2 regions of the Neobacillus camarae genome follow, and region 2 is predicted to be linked to the other one. Evidence: a T-box and tRNA genes for the amino acid it is inferred to sense, from the RefSeq annotation. Region 2 holds a T-box; the other holds one or more tRNA genes.

Region 1 (10,928 bases), on a different contig from region 2:
CTTCCAGCACCGGGCAGGCGTCAGCCCCTATACTTCGCCTTGCGGCTTCGCAGAGACCTGTGTTTTTGCTAAACAGTCGCCTGGGCCTATTCACTGCGGCTTACCGAGGCTATTCACCCCAGTAAGCACCCCTTCTCCCGAAGTTACGGGGTCATTTTGCCGAGTTCCTTAACGAGAGTTCTCTCGCTCACCTTAGGATTCTCTCCTCGCCTACCTGTGTCGGTTTGCGGTACGGGCACCTTTTATCTCGCTAGAGGCTTTTCTTGGCAGTGTGGAATCAGGAACTTCGGTACTCTATTTCCCTCGCTGTCACAGCTTGAGCCTTACGGTGAACGGATTTTCCTATTCACCAGCCTAACTGCTTAGACGCACATAACCAGCAGTGCGCTTACCCTATCCTCCTGCGTCCCCCCATCACTCAAACGATAAAGAGGTGGTACAGGAATATCAACCTGTTGTCCATCGCCTACGCCTTTCGGCCTCGGCTTAGGTCCCGACTAACCCTGAGCGGACGAGCCTTCCTCAGGAAACCTTAGGCATACGGTGGATGAGATTCTCACTCATCTTTCGCTACTCATACCGGCATTCTCACTTCTAAGCGCTCCACCAGTCCTTACGGTCTAGCTTCAACGCCCTTAGAACGCTCTCCTACCACTGACATCGAAGATGTCAATCCACAGCTTCGGTGATACGTTTAGCCCCGGTACATTTTCGGCGCAGAGTCACTCGACCAGTGAGCTATTACGCACTCTTTAAATGGTGGCTGCTTCTAAGCCAACATCCTGGTTGTCTAAGCAACTCCACATCCTTTTCCACTTAACGTATACTTTGGGACCTTAGCTGGTGGTCTGGGCTGTTTCCCTTTTGACTACGGATCTTATCACTCGCAGTCTGACTCCCACGGATAAGTCTTTGGCATTCGGAGTTTGTCTGAATTCGGTAACCCGATGGGGGCCCCTAGTCCAAACAGTGCTCTACCTCCAAGACTCTAACTTCGTGAGGCTAGCCCTAAAGCTATTTCGGAGAGAACCAGCTATCTCCAAGTTCGATTGGAATTTCTCCGCTACCCACACCTCATCCGCGCACTTTTCAACGTGCGTCGGTTCGGGCCTCCATCCAGTGTTACCTGGACTTCACCCTGGACATGGGTAGATCACCTGGTTTCGGGTCTACGACTGCATACTATTTCGCCCTACTTAAGACTCGCTTTCGCTGCGGCTCCGTCTCATCAACTTAACCTCGCATGCAATCGTAACTCGCCGGTTCATTCTACAAAAGGCACGCCATCACCCATAAACGGGCTCTGACTACTTGTAGGCACACGGTTTCAGGATCTCTTTCACTCCCCTTCCGGGGTGCTTTTCACCTTTCCCTCACGGTACTGGTTCACTATCGGTCACTAGGGAGTATTTAGCCTTGGGAGATGGTCCTCCCTGCTTCCGACCGGATTTCACGTGTCCGGCCGTACTCAGGATCCACTCAGGAGGGAACGAAGTTTCAACTACAGGGCTGTTACCTTCTATGGCTGGCCTTTCCAGACCGCTTCATCTACCCCGTTCCTTTGTAACTCCATGTTGAGTGTCCTACAACCCCGAAAGGCAAGCCTTTCGGTTTGGGCTGTTCCCGTTTCGCTCGCCGCTACTCAGGGAATCGCGTTTGCTTTCTCTTCCTCCGGGTACTTAGATGTTTCAGTTCCCCGGGTATGCCTTCAATACCCTATGTATTCAGGTAAAGATGCTGCCCCATTACGGGCAACGGGTTTCCCCATTCGGAAATCTCCGGATCAAAGCTTACTTACAGCTCCCCGAAGCATATCGGTGTTAGTACCGTCCTTCATCGGCTCCTAGTGCCAAGGCATTCACCGTGCGCCCTTTCTAACTTAACCTAAATGGTTTAAAACCTAAAATGGCGATTACTCGGTTTTACTTGGTTTCTTCTATACGATTATCCAGTTTTCAAAGAACGATTTTGGTGGAGCTTAGCGGGATCGAACCGCTGACCTCCTGCGTGCAAAGCAGGCGCTCTCCCAGCTGAGCTAAAGCCCCGTTATGAAAATATAAAATGGTGGGCCTAAATGGACTCGAACCATCGACCTCACGCTTATCAGGCGTGCGCTCTAACCAGCTGAGCTATAGGCCCACATTTAAACTATTGAGGATTGGTCCCTCAAAACTAAACAAACAAAACAGAGGTCAACGTCTTATCAGTCCGTAAGGACTGCATATTCCTTAGAAAGGAGGTGATCCAGCCGCACCTTCCGATACGGCTACCTTGTTACGACTTCACCCCAATCATCTGTCCCACCTTAGGCGGCTGGCTCCTTACGGTTACCCCACCGACTTCGGGTGTTACAAACTCTCGTGGTGTGACGGGCGGTGTGTACAAGGCCCGGGAACGTATTCACCGCGGCATGCTGATCCGCGATTACTAGCGATTCCGGCTTCATGCAGGCGAGTTGCAGCCTGCAATCCGAACTGAGAATGGTTTTATGGGATTGGCTTCACCTCGCGGCTTCGCTGCCCTTTGTACCATCCATTGTAGCACGTGTGTAGCCCAGGTCATAAGGGGCATGATGATTTGACGTCATCCCCACCTTCCTCCGGTTTGTCACCGGCAGTCAGATTAGAGTGCCCAACTGAATGCTGGCAACTAATCTCAAGGGTTGCGCTCGTTGCGGGACTTAACCCAACATCTCACGACACGAGCTGACGACAACCATGCACCACCTGTCACTCTGTCCCCCGAAGGGGAAATTCCTATCTCTAGGAGTGTCAGAGGATGTCAAGACCTGGTAAGGTTCTTCGCGTTGCTTCGAATTAAACCACATGCTCCACCGCTTGTGCGGGCCCCCGTCAATTCCTTTGAGTTTCAGCCTTGCGGCCGTACTCCCCAGGCGGAGTGCTTAATGCGTTAGCTGCAGCACTAAAGGGCGGAAACCCTCTAACACTTAGCACTCATCGTTTACGGCGTGGACTACCAGGGTATCTAATCCTGTTTGCTCCCCACGCTTTCGCGCCTCAGCGTCAGTTACAGACCAGAAAGCCGCCTTCGCCACTGGTGTTCCTCCACATCTCTACGCATTTCACCGCTACACGTGGAATTCCGCTTTCCTCTTCTGCACTCAAGTCCCCCAGTTTCCAATGACCCTCCACGGTTGAGCCGTGGGCTTTCACATCAGACTTAAAGGACCGCCTGCGCGCGCTTTACGCCCAATAATTCCGGACAACGCTTGCCACCTACGTATTACCGCGGCTGCTGGCACGTAGTTAGCCGTGGCTTTCTGGTTAGGTACCGTCAAGGTACCGGCAGTTACTCCGATACTTGTTCTTCCCTAACAACAGAGCTTTACGACCCGAAGGCCTTCATCGCTCACGCGGCGTTGCTCCATCAGACTTTCGTCCATTGTGGAAGATTCCCTACTGCTGCCTCCCGTAGGAGTCTGGGCCGTGTCTCAGTCCCAGTGTGGCCGATCACCCTCTCAGGTCGGCTACGCATCGTCGCCTTGGTGAGCCGTTACCTCACCAACTAGCTAATGCGCCGCGGGCCCATCTGTAAGTGTCAGCTAAAAACCGACTTTCAACCTTTCCTCATGTGAGGAAAGAAATTATCCGGTATTAGCATCGGTTTCCCGATGTTATCCCAGTCTTACAGGCAGGTTGCCCACGTGTTACTCACCCGTCCGCCGCTAACCAAAAGGTGCAAGCACCTTAAGATTCGCTCGACTTGCATGTATTAGGCACGCCGCCAGCGTTCGTCCTGAGCCAGGATCAAACTCTCCAAGAAAGTTGATATAGCTCATAAAAGTTAAAACGTTGGCTTCGTTTCGAAAGAAACGAATGTTTATTGTTGACGTATTTGTTTGTTTAGTTTTCAAAGACCAATTTTCCCGTCACTCATAAGCGACTTTATTAATATACCACCCGGTTCACTATAAGTCAACATCTTTTTGTGAATTTATATGATGATGATCTTACAAAGTGAATGGTATAAAAAAAGGAACATCCAATAGGATGTCCCTTTTTCATGTTTATTCCTCATTTTCCTCAGGTAAGTCGGATTGTTGGGTTTCTTCTGGTTTGTTTTCAGAAGGGAAATCCTCTTCATCCGATTCACTTTGTTCCTCTTTTTCCACCTGGGCAACGGTAGCAACGTATTCATTTTCATTTTCTCTTAGGCTAATGAGTTTAACCCCTTGCGTATTTCGGCCTAATTGGGAGATGCCGGCTACATCTATTCTGATCAGCACACCGCCGGTTGTAATTAACATTAAATCCTCTTCACCCGTAACCGCACGCATCGAAACGAGATTTCCGTTTTTCTCGGTAATGTGGCACGTTTTGATTCCCTTACCACCTCTGCCTTGAATCCGGTATTCCACTGCCGGGGTCCGTTTTCCGTAGCCGTTTTTGGTGACAATCAATACGTCATTGTTCTCTTCTAGCACTTCCATGCCAACCACTTCATCGTTTGCGTCAAGTGTAATACCTTTAACACCCGTAGCGGTACGGCCCATTGATCTTACATCCGTTTCAGGGAAGCGGATTAACATGCCATTTTTTGTGCCAATGATGATTTCCTTGCTTCCGTCTGTCATACGTACGGAAATCAACTCATCCCCTTCACGCAGACTTAAGGCAATAAGTCCGTTGTTGCGGATATGGGCAAATGAAGATAATGGCGAACGCTTGGAAATCCCCTCTTTTGTCGTGAAGAACAAGAACCAGTCATCAACAAAATCTTCAACAGGGATAATAGCATTGACCCACTCACCTTTTTCAATTCCGAGCAGGTTAATAATCGGGATCCCCTTCGCAGTCCGGCTGTATTCCGGAACCTCATAACCTTTGGAACGGTATACCTTGCCTTTATTCGTAAAGAACAAAATTGTATCATGTGTGGATGTTGTTATGAGATGTTCCACAAAGTCATCTTCATTCGTACCCATGCCTTGGATCCCTCTTCCGCCCCGTTTTTGAGCGCGGTAGGTGGAGACCGGAAGACGCTTGATATACCCGTTATGGGTTAGGGTAATGACAATATTTTCCCTTGGAATCAAGTCTTCATCCTCAATATTTTCGAAGCCTCCTGAAGCAATTTCAGTACGGCGTTTATCATTGAAGCGTTCTTTGATTTCGAGCAATTCTTCACGGATAATCTCAAGTACTTTTTCTTCATCGGCTAAAATCGCTTTTAACTCTGCAATTAAATTTACAAGCCCTTGATATTCTTCTTCAATTTTTTCCCGTTCCAAACCAGTTAACCGTTGCAGACGCATATCAAGAATAGCCTGTGCCTGCTTCTCGGAAAGGTTGAACTGGGTCATTAAGCCTTCACGGGCGATATCAGTTGTTTGGGAGTTGCGGATCAAACTAATGACAGCATCCAAGTTGTCTAACGCGACACGCAATCCTTCTAAAATGTGGGCACGTGCCTCTGCTTTACGCAGTTCAAACTCAGTTCTCCTGCGGATTACGACCTTTTGGTGGTCGAGGTAATGGCTGATGCACTGCTTCAGGCTCAATACCTTAGGATGTCCATTAACAAGCGCTAGCATATTGATTCCAAAGCTTGTCTGCAAAGCGGTTAGTTTATATAAATTGTTTAAAATGACATTCGCGTTGGCGTCTTTGCGGACCTCAATAACAATCCGCATCCCTCTGCGATCGGACTCATCCCTAAGATCCGTAATGCCTTCAATCTTTTTATCACGGGCCAATTCAGCAATTTTCTCAATCAGTTTTGCTTTGTTGACTTGATAAGGGATTTCGTGGACGATGATGGTTTCTTTCCCGTTGGACTTTTGCTCAATTTCTACTTTGGCCCTTAGTGTAATGGAACCACGGCCTGTTTCATAGGCCTTGCGGATACCGCTGCGGCCAAGAATAATCCCTCCGGTCGGGAAATCAGGACCCGGAATGATATCCATCAACTCTTGAGTGGTAATGTCAGGGTCGTGGCTTAATGCCAAAACACCATCAATGACTTCACCAAGCTGATGCGGTGGAATATTGGTGGCCATTCCAACTGCAATACCTGTTGTGCCATTTACCAACAGGTTAGGGAAGCGTGCAGGCAATACGACAGGTTCCCTCTCTTCACCATCATAGTTATCTTGATAATCAATCGTATCTTTGTTAATATCTCTTAATAATTCCATCGAGATTTTGGACATTCTGGATTCCGTGTAACGCATGGCGGCTGCAGAGTCGCCGTCCACAGAACCGAAGTTACCATGTCCGTCCACCAACATGTAACGCTGGTTGAAGTCCTGGGCCATCCGGACCATGGTTTCATATACCGCAGAGTCTCCGTGCGGGTGATATTTACCGATAACGTCCCCAACGATACGTGCCGACTTTTTATAAGGTTTGTCCGCATGAATTCCAAGATCGTGCATAGCATAAAGAATACGGCGGTGAACCGGCTTTAATCCATCCCGGACATCCGGAAGGGCACGAGAAACAATAACGCTCATTGCATAGTCAAGAAATGAAGTTCTCATTTCCTGACTAATATTAATTTCTTTTATTTGAGAACTTGGTGTTTCTGCCATCTTTGGTACCTCCTGATTGGATTCCCTTGTTAACTAAAAAAGAAAAGGAGGATAGTGGTCAACCCGCTACCCTTAATTTCTGTAGATGAATTATATATCTAGATTTTTAACGTACTGCGCGTTCTCTTCAATGAAGTTACGGCGTGGTTCCACTTTCTCACCCATAAGCATTTCAAAGGTTTCGTCTGCCTCTATAGCATCTTCGAGACTTACCTGAAGCATAGTTCTTGTTGCTGGGTCCATGGTTGTTTCCCATAATTGCTCAGGATTCATCTCTCCCAAACCTTTATACCGCTGAATATTTGGCTTTGGCTGGCTTGGCAGCTCGGCAAAAATTTTATCCAGCTCTTTATCATTGTAGGCATACTCAATGCGTTTGCCTTGCTGCACTTTATATAATGGAGGCTGGGCAATATAGACATAGCCGGCTTCTAAGATTTTACGCATGTAACGATAGAAAAAGGTCAAAAGAAGTGTGCGAATGTGGGCGCCATCCACATCGGCATCGGTCATGATGACAACTTTATGGTATCTGGCTTTGGCAATATCAAACTCTTCTCCTATTCCGGTTCCAATCGCCGTGATCATTGCCCTGACTTCGTTGTTGGAAAGAATTCGATCTAGACGCGCTTTTTCAACGTTTAAGATTTTACCGCGCAACGGCAAAATGGCTTGGAAGTGCCGGTCACGCCCTTGCTTTGCCGAACCTCCCGCTGAATCTCCCTCAACGATGTACAATTCACTTTCTTCTGGTTTTCTTGAAGAACAGTCAGCTAATTTTCCGGGCAAACTAGATACCTCAAGGGCACTTTTCCTACGTGTTAGTTCCCGTGCCTTTTTGGCTGCAAGTCTTGCCCTTGAAGCCATTAATCCCTTATCCACAATCTTCTTGGCCACTGAGGGATTCTCTAATAAAAATTTATCAAATGCAGTTGAAAAAACAGTATTGGTGATTGTACTAACCTCAGAGTTGCCGAGCTTGGTTTTTGTTTGTCCCTCAAATTGCGGGTCAGGGTGCTTGACTGAGATAATTGCAGTCAGTCCTTCTCGGACATCCTCACCACTGAGGTTGCCATCATTTTCTTTAATTAGGCCATTTTTTCGGGCATAGTCATTAATGACTCTTGTCAGGGCCGTTTTAAACCCGGATTCATGCGTTCCGCCTTCATACGTATGGATATTATTTGCAAAGGAATAGATACTTTCGGTATAACCCTCGTTGTATTGAAGGGCCACCTCAACGCTTATTCCGTCCCGTTCCCCGATTACATCAATCGGCTCTTCGTGAACGACCTCTTTTGTGCGGTTTAAATGCTCCACATAGGATTTAATTCCGCCTTCATAGTGGTACTCATGCTGTTTATTTTCTACCCGTTTATCTTCAATCGTGATTCTTAAACCACGGTTTAAGAAAGCCAGTTCACGGATCCTTGTCGCAAGAATGTCATAATCGTATACCAATGTTTCCGTAAAAATTTCAGGATCAGGTTGAAAATGGGTAATCGTACCAGTCTGGTCCGTTTCACCAATCACTTTTAAATCGGCAGCTGGCACACCGCGTTCATATTTTTGATAATAGACTTTTCCATCCCGATGGACATACACTTCCAGGTAAGTGGACAAAGCGTTAACTACGGATGCCCCTACACCATGAAGACCGCCAGAAACCTTATAGCCGCCGCCGCCGAACTTTCCTCCGGCGTGGAGCACGGTCATAATAACCTCAACAGCTGGCCGGCCCATTTTTTCTTGGATGTCTACTGGAATACCACGGCCATTATCCTTTACTGTAATGCTATTGTCTTCCTCAATCATGACATTGATTTCAGTACAGTAGCCAGCGAGCGCCTCATCAATACTGTTGTCCACAATCTCCCACACCAAGTGGTGCAGGCCTCTGCTGCTTGTCGAACCAATATACATGCCAGGCCGTTTCCGAACTGCCTCAAGGCCTTCAAGCACTTGTATCTGGCTTGCATCATACTCATGCTCCTGAACTGATTTTTGATCCATTGTCACTTGAATCACCTGCGCTTTCTGCCGAAATTACTCTATCAAAAATAAATAAACTTAGAATTCATTTATATAAATTTGGCTGGAACGCTTCTTCAAAGTACCGGAAGCGATCGGGGACAAATAGACTTTATCGAAGGTAATCACAATCGATTTATAAGGGTTTTTTGAAAGATTGATTACTTTTTTTTGGTGATGGTTGAGAAATTCTTCAACCAGCTCCGAATTATTGGCACTTTCTTTATCCAAAATAGCGATAATATCTTTTGCTCTAATATTGAGATCTTCCCCGATATGAAGATACATGTTCGTTCCCACCTCAATGAACTTTGTTGATTGTGCCTGCCGCCACTTCAAAAGTGGCTGCTTCCTTTAACGTTTGATGGTCAATGCCATCAACACTTGTGGTTGTCACAAAGGTTTGAACCTTCCCTTGAATGGTATTAAGCAAATGGGACTGACGGTAATCATCCAATTCTGATAAAACATCATCCAATAACAGAATCGGATATTCTCCCATTTCTGAATAAATCAGCTCAATTTCCGCCAGTTTAACGGACAAGGCAGTCGTACGCTGCTGGCCTTGCGAGCCAAACGTTTGGACATCCCGATCATTCACGAAAAACAGCAAGTCGTCCCGATGGGGGCCGAAAAGTGTGGTTCCTCGATCGATTTCTCTTGATTTTACTTTTGCAAATTTTTCTTCAAAGCTTGCTACCATTTTCGACAAATCTTGGTCTTCTAATACCTCCACCGAAGGTTTATAGCTGATTTCGAGTTTTTCCAGTCCTCTAGATATGCCTTGGTGGATGGGCTTTGCCCAATTTTCAAGCATGTAAAGAAACTCAAAACGTTTCCGGACAATTTTTACCGCCATCTGGATAAACTGTTCGGTTAAAATTTCGAGCATGGTCTCATCAGTCTGTTTTTTGATTTGCATCATCTTCAGGAAATGATTGCGCTGCTGGAGTATTTTTTGATATTGACTCATATCATGTAAGTAAATCGGTGATATCTGGCCAATTTCCATATCTATAAATCGCCTGCGGATCTGAGGGCTTCCCTTTACTAAATTAAGGTCTTCGGGAGCAAACATCACTACGTTCATATTCCCAACATATTGACTTAGTTTTTGCTGTTCAATATGATTCAACTTTGCTTTTTTTCCCTTTTTGGATATCACTAATTGCAGCGGCAAGGAACTGTGCTGTTTTTGAACCCTACCTTCTATTTTAGCATAATCCTGATCCCAGCGAATAAGATCTTTATCATTTGAGGTTCGATGTGATTTAGCCATGGCTAAGACGTAAATGGATTCCATGACATTTGTTTTCCCCTGGGCATTTTCGCCTAAGATGACATTTACTTTATTTTCAAATTCAATGGACAATTCCTCATAATTTCGATAATCAGTTAATGCTAGGCTTTCAATATGCATGCAGACGTCATCCTTTAATTACTGGGTAATCACGAACTCTCCATGGCCAGGAATTTTGATTTTATCACCGGCACGCAGTTTTCTGCCCCGTCTTTGGTCCTGTTCGCCATTAATAAACACAACATGTTCACTTAAAAACCATTTTGCCATTCCACCAGTTGAAATGACATCCGCGAGCTTTAAAAACTGCCCTAAAGTAATAAATTCGGTTTCGAGCTTTATCTGTTCAGGCAAATTGTCACCCTCATTTCTTTAAATGGTCTCAATACTTTATTTTACTAAAAATCTCGGATAGATACAAAGGGGAACTAAAAACAAAGCCACCAGCAGGGGTGGCTTATCTCACTTTGGTAATGTTTTCTAGTATGTTCTTACCGGCAAAATCAGCTGCAGGATGGTTTCATCATGAAGAGGACGGATGACAAATGGACGCATGGCTCCCGTGAAATTAATGCGGATGTCCTGTCCCTCAAGAGCTTTCAATGCATCCATCATAAATTTTGCGCTGAAGGAAATTTTTAAGTCTTCTCCTTCAATCGATTCGCTTTGGATTTCTTCGACAACCTTACCGATTTCTGGTGTATTCGACGAGATTTCGATAATGCCGCTGTCGATTGTCGATAGCTTGACCACATTATTTCTGCCTTCACGCGCTAAGAGCGATGCCCGATCAATAGCCTGAAGAAATTCCTTTGTGTTCACTGTAATATCGGTTTTACTGTCAGTAGGGATTAGCCGGGAAGTATCAGGATAGTTTCCTTCCAACAGCCTTGAGAAAAATAATAAATGTTTTGCTTTAAACAGAATTTGGTTTTCTGTAATGACAATATCAATAAAATCACTGGAATCATCAATGATTTTACTTAACTCATTCAGACTTTTGCCTGGAATGACCACATTGTAGCTTTCATCGTTCTCTATTTC
Region 2 (10,928 bases):
GTATTTAAAACAAACGATGGCGGACAGTCATGGTACAGTATCGGATCGGTGGATGACGTTTATTCTTTAGTCACAGGTGGAGGATTTATTAACGATCAATTAGGGTTTATCTCCTTTGGTGAATACCGCTATGATTCTCAGCCGCCAATCCCTAATATATATAGGACTGCCGATGGGGGCGCAAACTGGGAACGTGTAGAGGTACCGATACCGGAAGAATATCTTGGCTATTTCACAATAGCAGATGTTCCAACCTTTCACGGGACAGAAGGAACTTTGTTAGTAAATCAAGGCTCGGAAGGTGATTATTTGGGCGGAAAGGTATTGGCAAAGTTTACCTCTTATAATCAAGGGGAAACATGGTCTTTTGCAGGTTTGGTTGATCCGGATGGTGTGCTTCAAGCAAAGTAAAGATTGACCGATGCACTATTTAGGCTGGGAAATGGCCCAGCGCAACTGTAAAAGTATAAATAGAAAGGTACCTCACATTGGACGAAAGTGTCTTTGTGAGGTACCCTATGCTAACTTGATTATGCTTTAACGGATGCCATGCCGTTATCAAGATTTTGTGACTGTTTTACCATTTTAAATTTAATAAAGGAAACGATTCTCCAAGGGACAATATAACCGCAAGCTACTGTAAAGAACAGAAACGTCAAGCTTGCTGGGTCAATGCCCGAAATAAACTGTCTTAATACGATTCGGAGCGCTACCACTGCAAATAATGCGATAAAAAAGCTTTTATTTTTTTGAGCATAAATCTGGCCGTCCTGGCGGATTTCATAATTAGTAGTAAACATTAGCGGGACGGAAAGCAATACCCCAACTACAGCCGCAATGACAATTTGTCCTAGCCTCAATTGCAAGGCAAGAGTCGATAAGGCATATATTCCCGGGATTAAATAAATAATGGGAAGCAATATTTTAATCCCAGAACCTTTTATCGGCCGGACCATTGCCCTCGTACGTCTCCAAGCTACCAAACCGACAATCAGAATCATAATTCCATAAATTGCTGAACCATTCATTTTTCATTCTCCTTTTTCAATGGGTTTATTTTTAATGAGTGTTGTTTTTCGTCTTCACACCTTGATTATAGGTTGCTGGCGGTCCCCTAAATAGTAACCTCCGTAAGTAATTGCTATATGACTTTAGTCATTATTTTGAGGTGACAATGGGTTATGTTCTTTCATCTAAATGAAATAGTATAATAGGCTTATATAGGGTTTGGGAGGAGAGAGGATGCTTAACCGGAAGTCTGGAAAGATGCTTTGGGCCTTCAAAGCGGTGCTTATCTTATCTATTCTTTATGATATCGTGACACGGGATAGCCTTTCAGGAGAAATGAAAGCGGTATGGATTACAGGTATTTTGCTGATCCAAGGGAATGATTTTATCAGAGGCCACTATCGCTTAATTGATCGCAATCGAATTCTGTACACGGTCTCAATGGTAGTGAATATTGCCGTGCTTGGTATTTATATGGTGGTGCTTGATAGTGCTGCAACGAGTGTTTATTATGTTTTTCCCCTTGCAGAGATGTTCCTGTCCGGCCAATCGGTCCCGAGCGGCATTGTGGCACTTCATGTTTTGGTGTATTTGGCGGGAATGGAAGCGGCGAAGGCAGATATTCAAACCTCATTAATCTCTTACATTGCCATGTTCATGCTGGTCTATTTGTTTCGGGCCGTCAGTTTGGAGAGAGAAAAAGGGCAGCTGTTAAATGCTGAGTTGGTGGAGGCGCATGCCAAGCTGAAAGAAATTACGATTGTAAAGGAAAGAACGAGAATCGCTCAGGAAATGCACGACTCCATTGGGCATTCCCTGATTGCATTGCGCATGCATTTAGAGTTTGCCGAAAATATAATGGAGGCTAATCCGCAGAAAGCAGGGGAGGCCATTTCGAAAGCCCACACTTTTTCGCAAAAATCGATTTATGAACTCAGGAAGGCTGTAGCCGTTTTAAAAGATCAATCAGCAAGCAGCCAAATTGAGCTAGGGGAATTACTGAATGATATGATAGAAAGCTTAGAAACCTCAGGAAAACTAAAGTTTACCCTGAATTTTGACCAAGAGGTAGAGGCTGGCAGTCAGGATATGAAAAATTGTATTTATAATTCGGTGCGTGAAGCAGTGACCAATGGTTTAAAGCACGGAAAAGCCCAGCAGTTCCTCATCGACATCGCCAAAAGCGGCGAAAGCATCAGAGTGATGGTAGAAGACAATGGCACAGGCTGTGGCCAAATCAAGAAATCCAATGGCCTGCAAGGGATTGAAGAACGCATTAGTTTGCTGAATGGGACAGTGAGTTTCTCCTCAGAAAATGGACGAGGATTTATTATGTCTGCTGAAATACCTGCCTGATAGATCACAAATGCGACAAGGTTGGAGAGGATGTAAATGACGGAGATCATGATTGTCGATGACCAGGAAATGGTTAGGGAAGGCTTAAAAATGATTTTGAGCCTGCATGAAGAAATTGAAATAGTAGGGGAAGCATCGAACGGGGAGGAATTGCTTGCTTTATTGCAGAATAAACTGCCTGAAATTATTCTGATGGATATTCGGATGCCGGTGATGGACGGCATAGAAACGTTAAAAATCGTGAAGGAAACTTATCCGGGTTTGAAAGTCATCATTCTGACCACCTTTAATGAAGATGAGTATATATTCAACGGACTTAAATTTGGCGCGGATGGCTATGTTCTCAAGGACTCCAATTCCAAGGAAATTATCAAAGCAATCCAGGCGGCATGTGAGGGTGGTATGCTGCTTAATTCTCAGGTCAGCTCGAAAATTTCCAAAGTCCTGTATTCCATGGAACAGGCAGCAAGCAAGGAAAATAGGGTCAAGGAACAATTGGGTAATAAGCTGACACCAAGGGAAATTGAAGTCGTGGAATTGATCATGCAAGGAAAAAGTAATAAACAAATCGGGAGTGCGTTGTTTTTAACGGAAGGGACAGTCAAAAATTATATTTCCCGAATTCTTGATAAGCTCGAGCTCAACAATCGTACGGAACTGGTGTTGTTTTTACAAAAGTCATAAAATAATAAAATTCGGTTAAGATTGTTTCTTTTTTACTCTCCCACCCAGCCATTGTCGAGAAGTTTGAGAACGAAGCGGACGCCATTGTGGCAAATTTCGGTGAGCAGATAGTCTATGATTAAGCCTTGCTGATAAGAAAGCTGCCTGAATCAAGATTGGGTCCTGTACCTAAAGATTCAGGCATTTTTTTAAAAACATTTATCTATCAGATTAGTCGATGCTGTTCAATTTTGATTTGATCTCATCTAAATAATGGAGCCCTCGTAGAGAATTCATCATAGTTCCGTCTTTAAACAAGACAAGTGTGGGAATTCCTTGAATATGATACTTTGCAGCAAGTTCCATTTCTTCATCTGCATTTATTTTAGCGATTTTTATGGTATCTCCCAAATCAAGAGCCAGTTCCTCCAAGATTGGTTCTTGGATTCGGCATGGGGCACACCTGGGTGCTCCAAACTCAATTAAGGAGACGCCTTTTTCTATTTCCTTTTCAAAACTATGGGAGTCAAGTTCTTTCACCATTAAAAAACCTCCTTTTAATTTAGCCCGCCGAGTTGGGAACGTTCTTCCTTTATCGCTGCAATCCGTTCCACTAGGTTTGAGCGGATCATGTTTAGTAACTGGATTTGTTGATTTAACTCCTCCAGCTTTTCTTCATAGATGGGAAGGATTTCATGACAGAATGCTTCTTTGTTTTTTAAAACACAATTCAAAAAGCCTGAAATCTGTTCTATTGTGAGCCCCAAATTTAGATAAAATTTAATGGTGGATACTTGTTCCACTGCGGTTTCATTATATTCGCGATAGCCGTTAATTAAACGGGTTGGGATTAGGATTCCTTGTTCTTCATAGTACCGTAGTGACCGGATACTCACTCCGGTAAGCCTGGATAACTCACCAATTTTCATCGGGGTCCCCCTTTCTTATGAGGTCAATTAAATTATAAACCCTAACATTAATGTGAGGGTCAATGGTTTTTTAAAAATTTTCAAAGAATTCTTGGTCATTCATTTTCTAGCTTTAAAATTCAGCCTTTTTGGGAAAAATAAGAAAAAGGTATTGTTTTTGAAACGAATAAATGTTAATATATACCAAATATTCAATGATAAAATCAATGAAGAGAACAAGTACGTAAGGAAAGACTCTAACAGCGAGCTGGGTTTGGTGGGAGCCAGTGAGGAAGCCTTATCGGAAAAAATCATCTCTGAGATGCAAGACTGAAAATACGAAAAGTGGAGGCGCCTTGCACAGGTGCGACAGGCATAAGACGAGCCGGCGAGAAGGTTGCTCTTTAACCTTTTTGACGGATTGGCTTATGTCCCGAGCACCTAGGCGCCGGAACTGGACATGTACGAGTAAGTCTTGACGGGTTTCCGCCGTTAAAAGGAACACGTATGATGGTACGTTGACAAAGAGCTGTTGTATTTTTCAACAGTATTTGGGTGGTAACGCGGGTAATACACTCGTCCCTTTTCTAAGGGACGGGTGTTTTTTATTTTCATTTTTACAAAAAGGAGGTTCTAACATGGATGTTAGCAATCAGAAGGAAAGCAGTGTAGAGCGTGAAAATCGGATATTGGAATATTGGGAGCGAGACCACATTTTTCACAAGTCGGTGGAAAATCGAAAGGATCAAGAGACATTTGTGTTTTATGAAGGTCCGCCCACAGCAAATGGCCTTCCCCATGTCGGCCATGCATTAGGAAGGACTCTTAAAGACATTATTGCCAGGTACCATACGATGAACGGAAAGCATGTAGTAAGAAAAGCAGGTTGGGATACACACGGATTGCCAGTCGAATTAGGCGTAGAAAAAGCCTTGGGCATTTCAGGCAAGCAGGAAATCGAGGAATACGGTGTTGAAGCGTTTATTCATAAGTGTAAGGAAAGTGTTTTTTCCTATGAGATACAATGGAGAGAATTTACAAGAGAATTGGGCTATTGGGTGGATATGGACGATCCATATATGACAATGGATAATCACTATATTGAATCTGTGTGGAATATCCTGGGTACCATTCATGAAAAAGGATGGCTTTATAAAGGGCACCGTGTTTCACCTTATTGTCCCAGCTGCCAGACTTCTTTGAGTTCCCATGAAGTGGCACAAGGCTATAAAGTGGTGAAAGACTTAAGTGCGACAGTGAAATTTAAAATCCACGAAAATGAATACGTACTCGGCTGGACCACTACCCCTTGGACGCTCCCGGCAAATGTGGCGCTGGCTGTAAATGGAGACTTTGACTATGTAAGAGTGGAAAAGGATGATGAAATCTATGTTGTATCTTCCGCAAGAGTAGATGAGGTCATAAAATCACCTTATAAAATCCTTGGAAAAATAAAAGGAAAAGAGCTGGTGGGGCTTACTTACCAGCCGCCATTTGATTTCGTTGAGGTGAAGAATGGCCATCGAATCATAGAAGGCGATTTTGTCACGGATGATAGCGGCACCGGAATAGTCCATCTCGCCCCTGCATATGGGGAAGATGATTATCGTGTTGTAAGGGAAAACGGGTTATCTTTTATCAATGTAGTGGATGAAAGCGGCAAATATATGGATGTAGTTAAGCCACTTGCCGGGAAGCTTGTAAAAGAATGTGATGTAGAGATTGTGAAGCTTTTGCATGAAAAAGGACTGCTTTTCCATAAAGAAAAGTATGAACATTCCTATCCACATTGCTGGCGTTGTGACACTCCTTTACTTTACTATGCAACCGAAAGCTGGTTTATCAAAACCACTGCATTAAAAGATGAATTGATAAACGAAAATCAGAAAGTAAACTGGCATCCAGACCACATTAAGAATGGCCGGTTTGGTAACTTTTTAGAAAGCTTGGTGGATTGGAATATTAGCAGGAAGCGGTATTGGGGGACCCCTTTAAATGTCTGGGCTTGTTCTTCCTGTGAAACTGAAGTGGCACCAAAGAGCATTAAAGACCTGAAGGAAAGGGCCAATGCAGAGGTCTCCGATATGGAGCTTCATAAACCATACGTAGATGCAATTACGTTTACATGTCCATCCTGTAAGGGAACCATGTATAGGACTCCTGAAGTGATAGATGTTTGGTTCGACAGCGGTTCCATGCCATTTGCCCAATACCATACCCCATTTGAGAATGAAGAACTGTTTAAAAAACAATTCCCGGCCGATGTCGTAATCGAAGGGATTGATCAAACGCGGGGATGGTTTTACTCATTGCTGGCCGTTTCAGTTCTTTATACAGGCAAGGCCCCTTATAAAAATGTGCTGGCCACTGGACATGTTTTAGATGAACACGGACAAAAAATGTCAAAAAGCAAAGGGAATGCACTGGATCCAATGGATCTCATAAAGTCATTTGGTGCGGATGCGCTGAGATGGTCGCTGATTGAAGACAGTGCCCCGTGGAATGCCAAGAGGTTTTCGGAACGAAATGTTCAGGAAGCGAAATCCAAGCTAATTGATACATTGTCAAGTCTTTATCATTTTTACAACCTTTATGCTGAAATTGATTCATTTAACCCCGAGCTGCATGACAATGGGGCAATATCGCTTATGGACCGTTGGATTCTGTCAAGGCTAACGACGACGACCCTTTTAATGAAAAAAGAAATGGAACATTATCAAGTAACAAACGCTGCACGATTGGCTGGTCAGTTTATTGAAGAGGTCAGCAATTGGTATGTGCGAAGAAACAGGGAGCGCTTTTGGAGCCAAGGAATGTCTGACGATAAAAAGGCAGCTTTTCATACACTAAAAAAATTATTATTGGATACGTCCAAACTGGTGGCTCCTTTTGTTCCCTTTATTTCAGAGGAAATCCATTATTCCTTAACAGGGGAAAGTGTCCACCTAGCAGAATATCCGGAAGAACAGAAAGAGTTCATGGACCAAAAGCTTGAAAAACAAATGCAGGCTGTTTTGGAAATTGTGGAGTTGGGCAGAAGCGTCCGAAATAAGCATCAAATCAAAACAAAACAGCCGCTTGCAAAAATGGTGATTGTCTCCAATGGTCATGAGGCAGGGACACTTGCCCCTTTTGAAGAGATTATCAAAGACGAATTGAACGTAAAAGCAGTGGAGTGGGCGGATAGCTCGAATGAGTATATCGAGTATAAGTTGAAGCTAAACTTTAAATCAGCCGGCCCGAGATTGGGTAAAGTGGTTAATGAAGTGAATCAACTCCTTAGCCGGGCAGCGGCAAACGAGATAGAGCATTTCCTAAATGAAGATTCACTTGAAGTGAAATTAGAAAACCAAGAGGCTGTCACTCTGGGAAAAGAAGATATTGTGGTACAGAAAACGGCGGTTTTACAAGGCTATTCTGAAGCTTCTAACCGGAATTTCACTGTCATTGTTGATATCCATATCAGTGAAGAATTAAAAAGAGAAGGATTGGTTCGTGATTTCATTAGAGGGGTTCAAGACCTTCGCAAAAAGCTGGATTTGCCGGTTGATAAAAGAGTAGAGCTTTATGTATCGTGTTCAAAAGACTTTCAACAATTAATGGAAGAACACCAAACATTAATAAATAGAAGTATCATTTTAAGTCATCTCTATTTTTCCGCTACCGACCAGGTGGATAAAATGGTGATTGGAGGGGAAGAAGTTTTTGTTGGATTAAAGTAGTTCTGTTTGATTGTGCCTGCACAACGTACCTGTCACCATACGAAAAAAACTTATTGCCGACTGATTTGTAAAACAATCAGCCGGCTTTTTTATTACCAGAAATCCATGAAAATAAACTTCTGCAAAATAGAAAAAACGGCAATACTTATGAAGAGAATGCCCAATCCTATTTAAAAAAAGAGCGACAAGAGCCTAATTACGATAAGATAGTAGGATAGAATTCATATTTTCTATGTTTAAGTGGAGGTAACCATATGATTGAGCATTTAACCAAATCCGACATTCAAGATATTTTTTCAAATGCCGTATACCGTCGTGGGTTCGGTTACTTTCGAGATGGACGCGTAATAGATGTAAACCATGATCCTGTTAAAAATATCTGGACTGCAAAAGTAAAGGGTTCAAAAACCTATCAAGTGACCATTGAGGATGATGAATCAGGGTTACTCCCAGAGTGCAACTGTCCTGCTTATCATCAATATGGGGAACCTTGTAAACATATTGCTGCTGTACTGCTGAAAATTTACGATAATCCGGAGGAAAACTCTACTCCTAACCATACGCTAAGTTATGCTGAGAGAAAACAACGACAGGAAGAAGCAGTACAAAGGCGTCTATTAGAAATAGAAAGACAACGTGAAGAACGACAAGCCATTTATGTCAAGCAGCTGACCAGCCAATTTATTCAAAGCTTTTCTATTATTTCGCCAGCAAATGAGGAACCGAAGCCGGAGGGCGGCAAGGACTCCTTACTGGTTGAATGGATTTTGAAAGTTTATAAACCCTACCATTCATCCAAAAATTTTCTAACGCTGGAAATGAAAATAGGCCAGAAGAGAACCTATGTGGTTAAAAAAATTAAGGAGTTTCTTAAGGCGGTTAAAAGCCAGGAACAGTATCCATTTACCAAAAGTTTTATCTATGATTCATATGAACAAGAGTTTTTGCAGGTAGATCAAGAGATTATTCATCTTTTGCAGGATGTGGTCAGTTATGAGGAGATATACCAGGAACTGCAGCCTAGTTTTTACAGAAGCTATGGTTCTTCAGATGAACGCACTCTGACGATTCCCCCGATGATAGCCGATGACTTACTAAAAGGGCTCGAGACCAAAGGGGTCCGCGTGGAAATCGGTAGTAAAGCCTTTAATGAAATAAAAATCCATCAATCAGAATTGCCTGTTTCGTTTCAGTTAGATAAAGGAATAACCGGTAATTTCAAACTGGACTTAACGGCTCTGGCGACTGTTAAATACTTAGATTTATATGGATATATTATAATAGAAAATCACTTCTATAAAATTACAGATGAACAACAACAGCTCATTAAACAACTGAAGAAATTAATGGACCAGTCAAACAGTTCTGTGTTGCCAATTACTAGTGACCAGATTGAACCGTTTATCTCCCTAGTGGTCCCCAAAATGAAAGAAATTGGCCAATTAGAAATTTCAGAAACCGTTTCAAGCAATATTGTCAAATTTCCTTTGGAGGCCAAGCTGTATGTAGACCGAATGGATGATCTTCTCCAAGCTACACTGGAATTCCATTACGGTGAAAGTAGTATCAATCCATTTGAACCAATGGCTCTTGAAAAAAGCGGACCCATTTTAATGAGGGAGGCGGAGAGGGAACGGTCCATCATGGAAGTGCTCGAGTCTGCCTCACTAAGGGTCGATGGAAAATTTCTGAATGTAGAAGGCGAAGCGGAGATATTCGAGTTTTTATATGAAATTTTACCGAAGCTCGAGGAGCTAACGGAAATATTCTTAACGAGTTCTGTGAGGTCATTGGTATTACCGGAGAGGCATGCCCCGGTTACCCATATTGATGTTGATTCTTCAGGTGATTGGCTGGAGGTGAGCTTTGATATGGCAGGGATTGAGAAAAAGGAAGTCAGGGATATCATGCAATCTTTGGTCGAAAAGAAAAAATATTACAGGCTTTCAAGCGGGGCATTTGTTTCGCTGGAATCAGATGAATTCCAAATCATCCAAAACATGATACAAGAGTTAAACATGAAACCGGACAAATGGCAAAACGACACGATTCAGCTTCCAATATACAGGGGATTGCAACTGGATGAAATTGTTCATAAGGAAAAAAGCAGGGATGCCAAGTATGGAAAACAGTTCCGCCGTCTGCTCAACCGTTTGAAAAACCCCGAAGAGTTGGAATTTGAGCTGCCTGATACGCTGCATGCCACATTAAGAGACTATCAGAATTATGGATTTCAGTGGCTTAAGACGCTTAAGTATTACAGGCTTGGCGGTATTCTTGCAGACGATATGGGCCTAGGGAAGACACTGCAAAGTATTGCCTTTATTTTATCAGAAAAAAACCCCAAGCCGGCCTTAATTGTTGCCCCTGCATCGCTTATCTATAATTGGAGAAATGAATTTAACAAGTTTGCCCCTTCTATGACAACGGAAGTGATGATTGGGACGCCGCAAGAGCGGATGGAGAAACTGCAAAGTGACCGGCTTCCGGATGTATGGATTACATCCTATCCTACTTTGAGGCAGGATATTGATTTTTATAGGCAACATGAATTTAGTACGTTGATCTTGGACGAAGCCCAGGCGATTAAAAATTATGCCACCAAAACAGCGAAGGCGGTAAGAGATATTCAAGCAGAAACACGCTTTGCCCTGAGCGGAACACCAATCGAGAATTCTCTTGATGAGCTTTGGTCGATTTTTCAAACGGTCTTGCCAGGGTTCTTTCCTCAACAGAAGCAATTCCGCCAGCTAGAACCGGAAAAGGTGGCAAAAATGATACGCCCATTTTTATTGCGCAGGGTGAAGAAGGATGTATTAAAAGAGTTGCCGGACAAAATAGAAACGGTCAACTATTCGGAGTTGACGAAGCAGCAAAAAGAGCTCTATTTGGCCTATCTGGAAAAAATCCAAAAGGACACCGTCGAATCGCTGGAAGGCGAAGGGTTTCAAAAGAGCCGTATCAAAATCTTGGCGGCCTTAACCAGACTTCGTCAATTATGCTGCCATCCCTCTTTGTTTTTGGAGAACTATCAAGGCGAATCAGGGAAGCTGCAACAGCTTATGGAGATTGTCAGCAATGCCATTGACAATGGCAGGCGGCTGCTAATCTTTTCACAATTTACCAGTATGCTTTCCATAATTCGCGATCAGTTTACGGATGCAGGGTTAAAATTCTTCTACTTGGACGGAAAAACAGCTCCAAAAGAACGGGTTCAAATGGTAGATTCTTTTAACCAAGGAGAGGCTGACATTTTCCTGATTTCCTTAAA

The links. The T-box of region 2 lies ahead of ileS (isoleucine--tRNA ligase). A T-box ahead of a tRNA ligase gene usually reads a tRNA of that ligase, here a tRNA-Ile.
Region 1: it encodes a tRNA-Ile, which carries the amino acid that the T-box ahead of ileS (isoleucine--tRNA ligase) is inferred to sense. The anticodon was not compared.

The regions. Positions count from the first base shown of each region.
Region 1 is NZ_JBUCKX010000002.1:79,793-90,720, forward strand. It holds rRNA gene ACY8D0_RS08175 (23S ribosomal RNA) at 1-1,885, opposite strand, end outside; tRNA gene ACY8D0_RS08180 (tRNA-Ala) at 1,970-2,045, opposite strand; tRNA gene ACY8D0_RS08185 (tRNA-Ile) at 2,063-2,139, opposite strand; rRNA gene ACY8D0_RS08190 (16S ribosomal RNA) at 2,233-3,783, opposite strand; gene gyrA (DNA gyrase subunit A) at 4,028-6,553, opposite strand; gene gyrB (DNA topoisomerase (ATP-hydrolyzing) subunit B) at 6,644-8,566, opposite strand; gene remB (extracellular matrix regulator RemB) at 8,624-8,872, opposite strand; gene recF (DNA replication/repair protein RecF) at 8,886-10,004, opposite strand; gene yaaA (S4 domain-containing protein YaaA) at 10,023-10,238, opposite strand; gene dnaN (DNA polymerase III subunit beta) at 10,365-10,928, opposite strand, start outside.
Region 2 is NZ_JBUCKX010000004.1:407,332-418,259, forward strand. It holds gene ACY8D0_RS23450 (WD40/YVTN/BNR-like repeat-containing protein) at 1-411, shown strand, start outside; gene ACY8D0_RS23455 (CcdC family protein) at 531-1,028, opposite strand; gene ACY8D0_RS23460 (sensor histidine kinase) at 1,243-2,364, shown strand; gene ACY8D0_RS23465 (response regulator transcription factor) at 2,401-3,048, shown strand; gene ACY8D0_RS23470 (thioredoxin family protein) at 3,259-3,570, opposite strand; gene ACY8D0_RS23475 (MerR family transcriptional regulator) at 3,585-3,956, opposite strand; T-box leader at 4,154-4,522, shown strand; gene ileS (isoleucine--tRNA ligase) at 4,574-7,657, shown strand; gene ACY8D0_RS23485 (DEAD/DEAH box helicase) at 7,912-10,928, shown strand, end outside.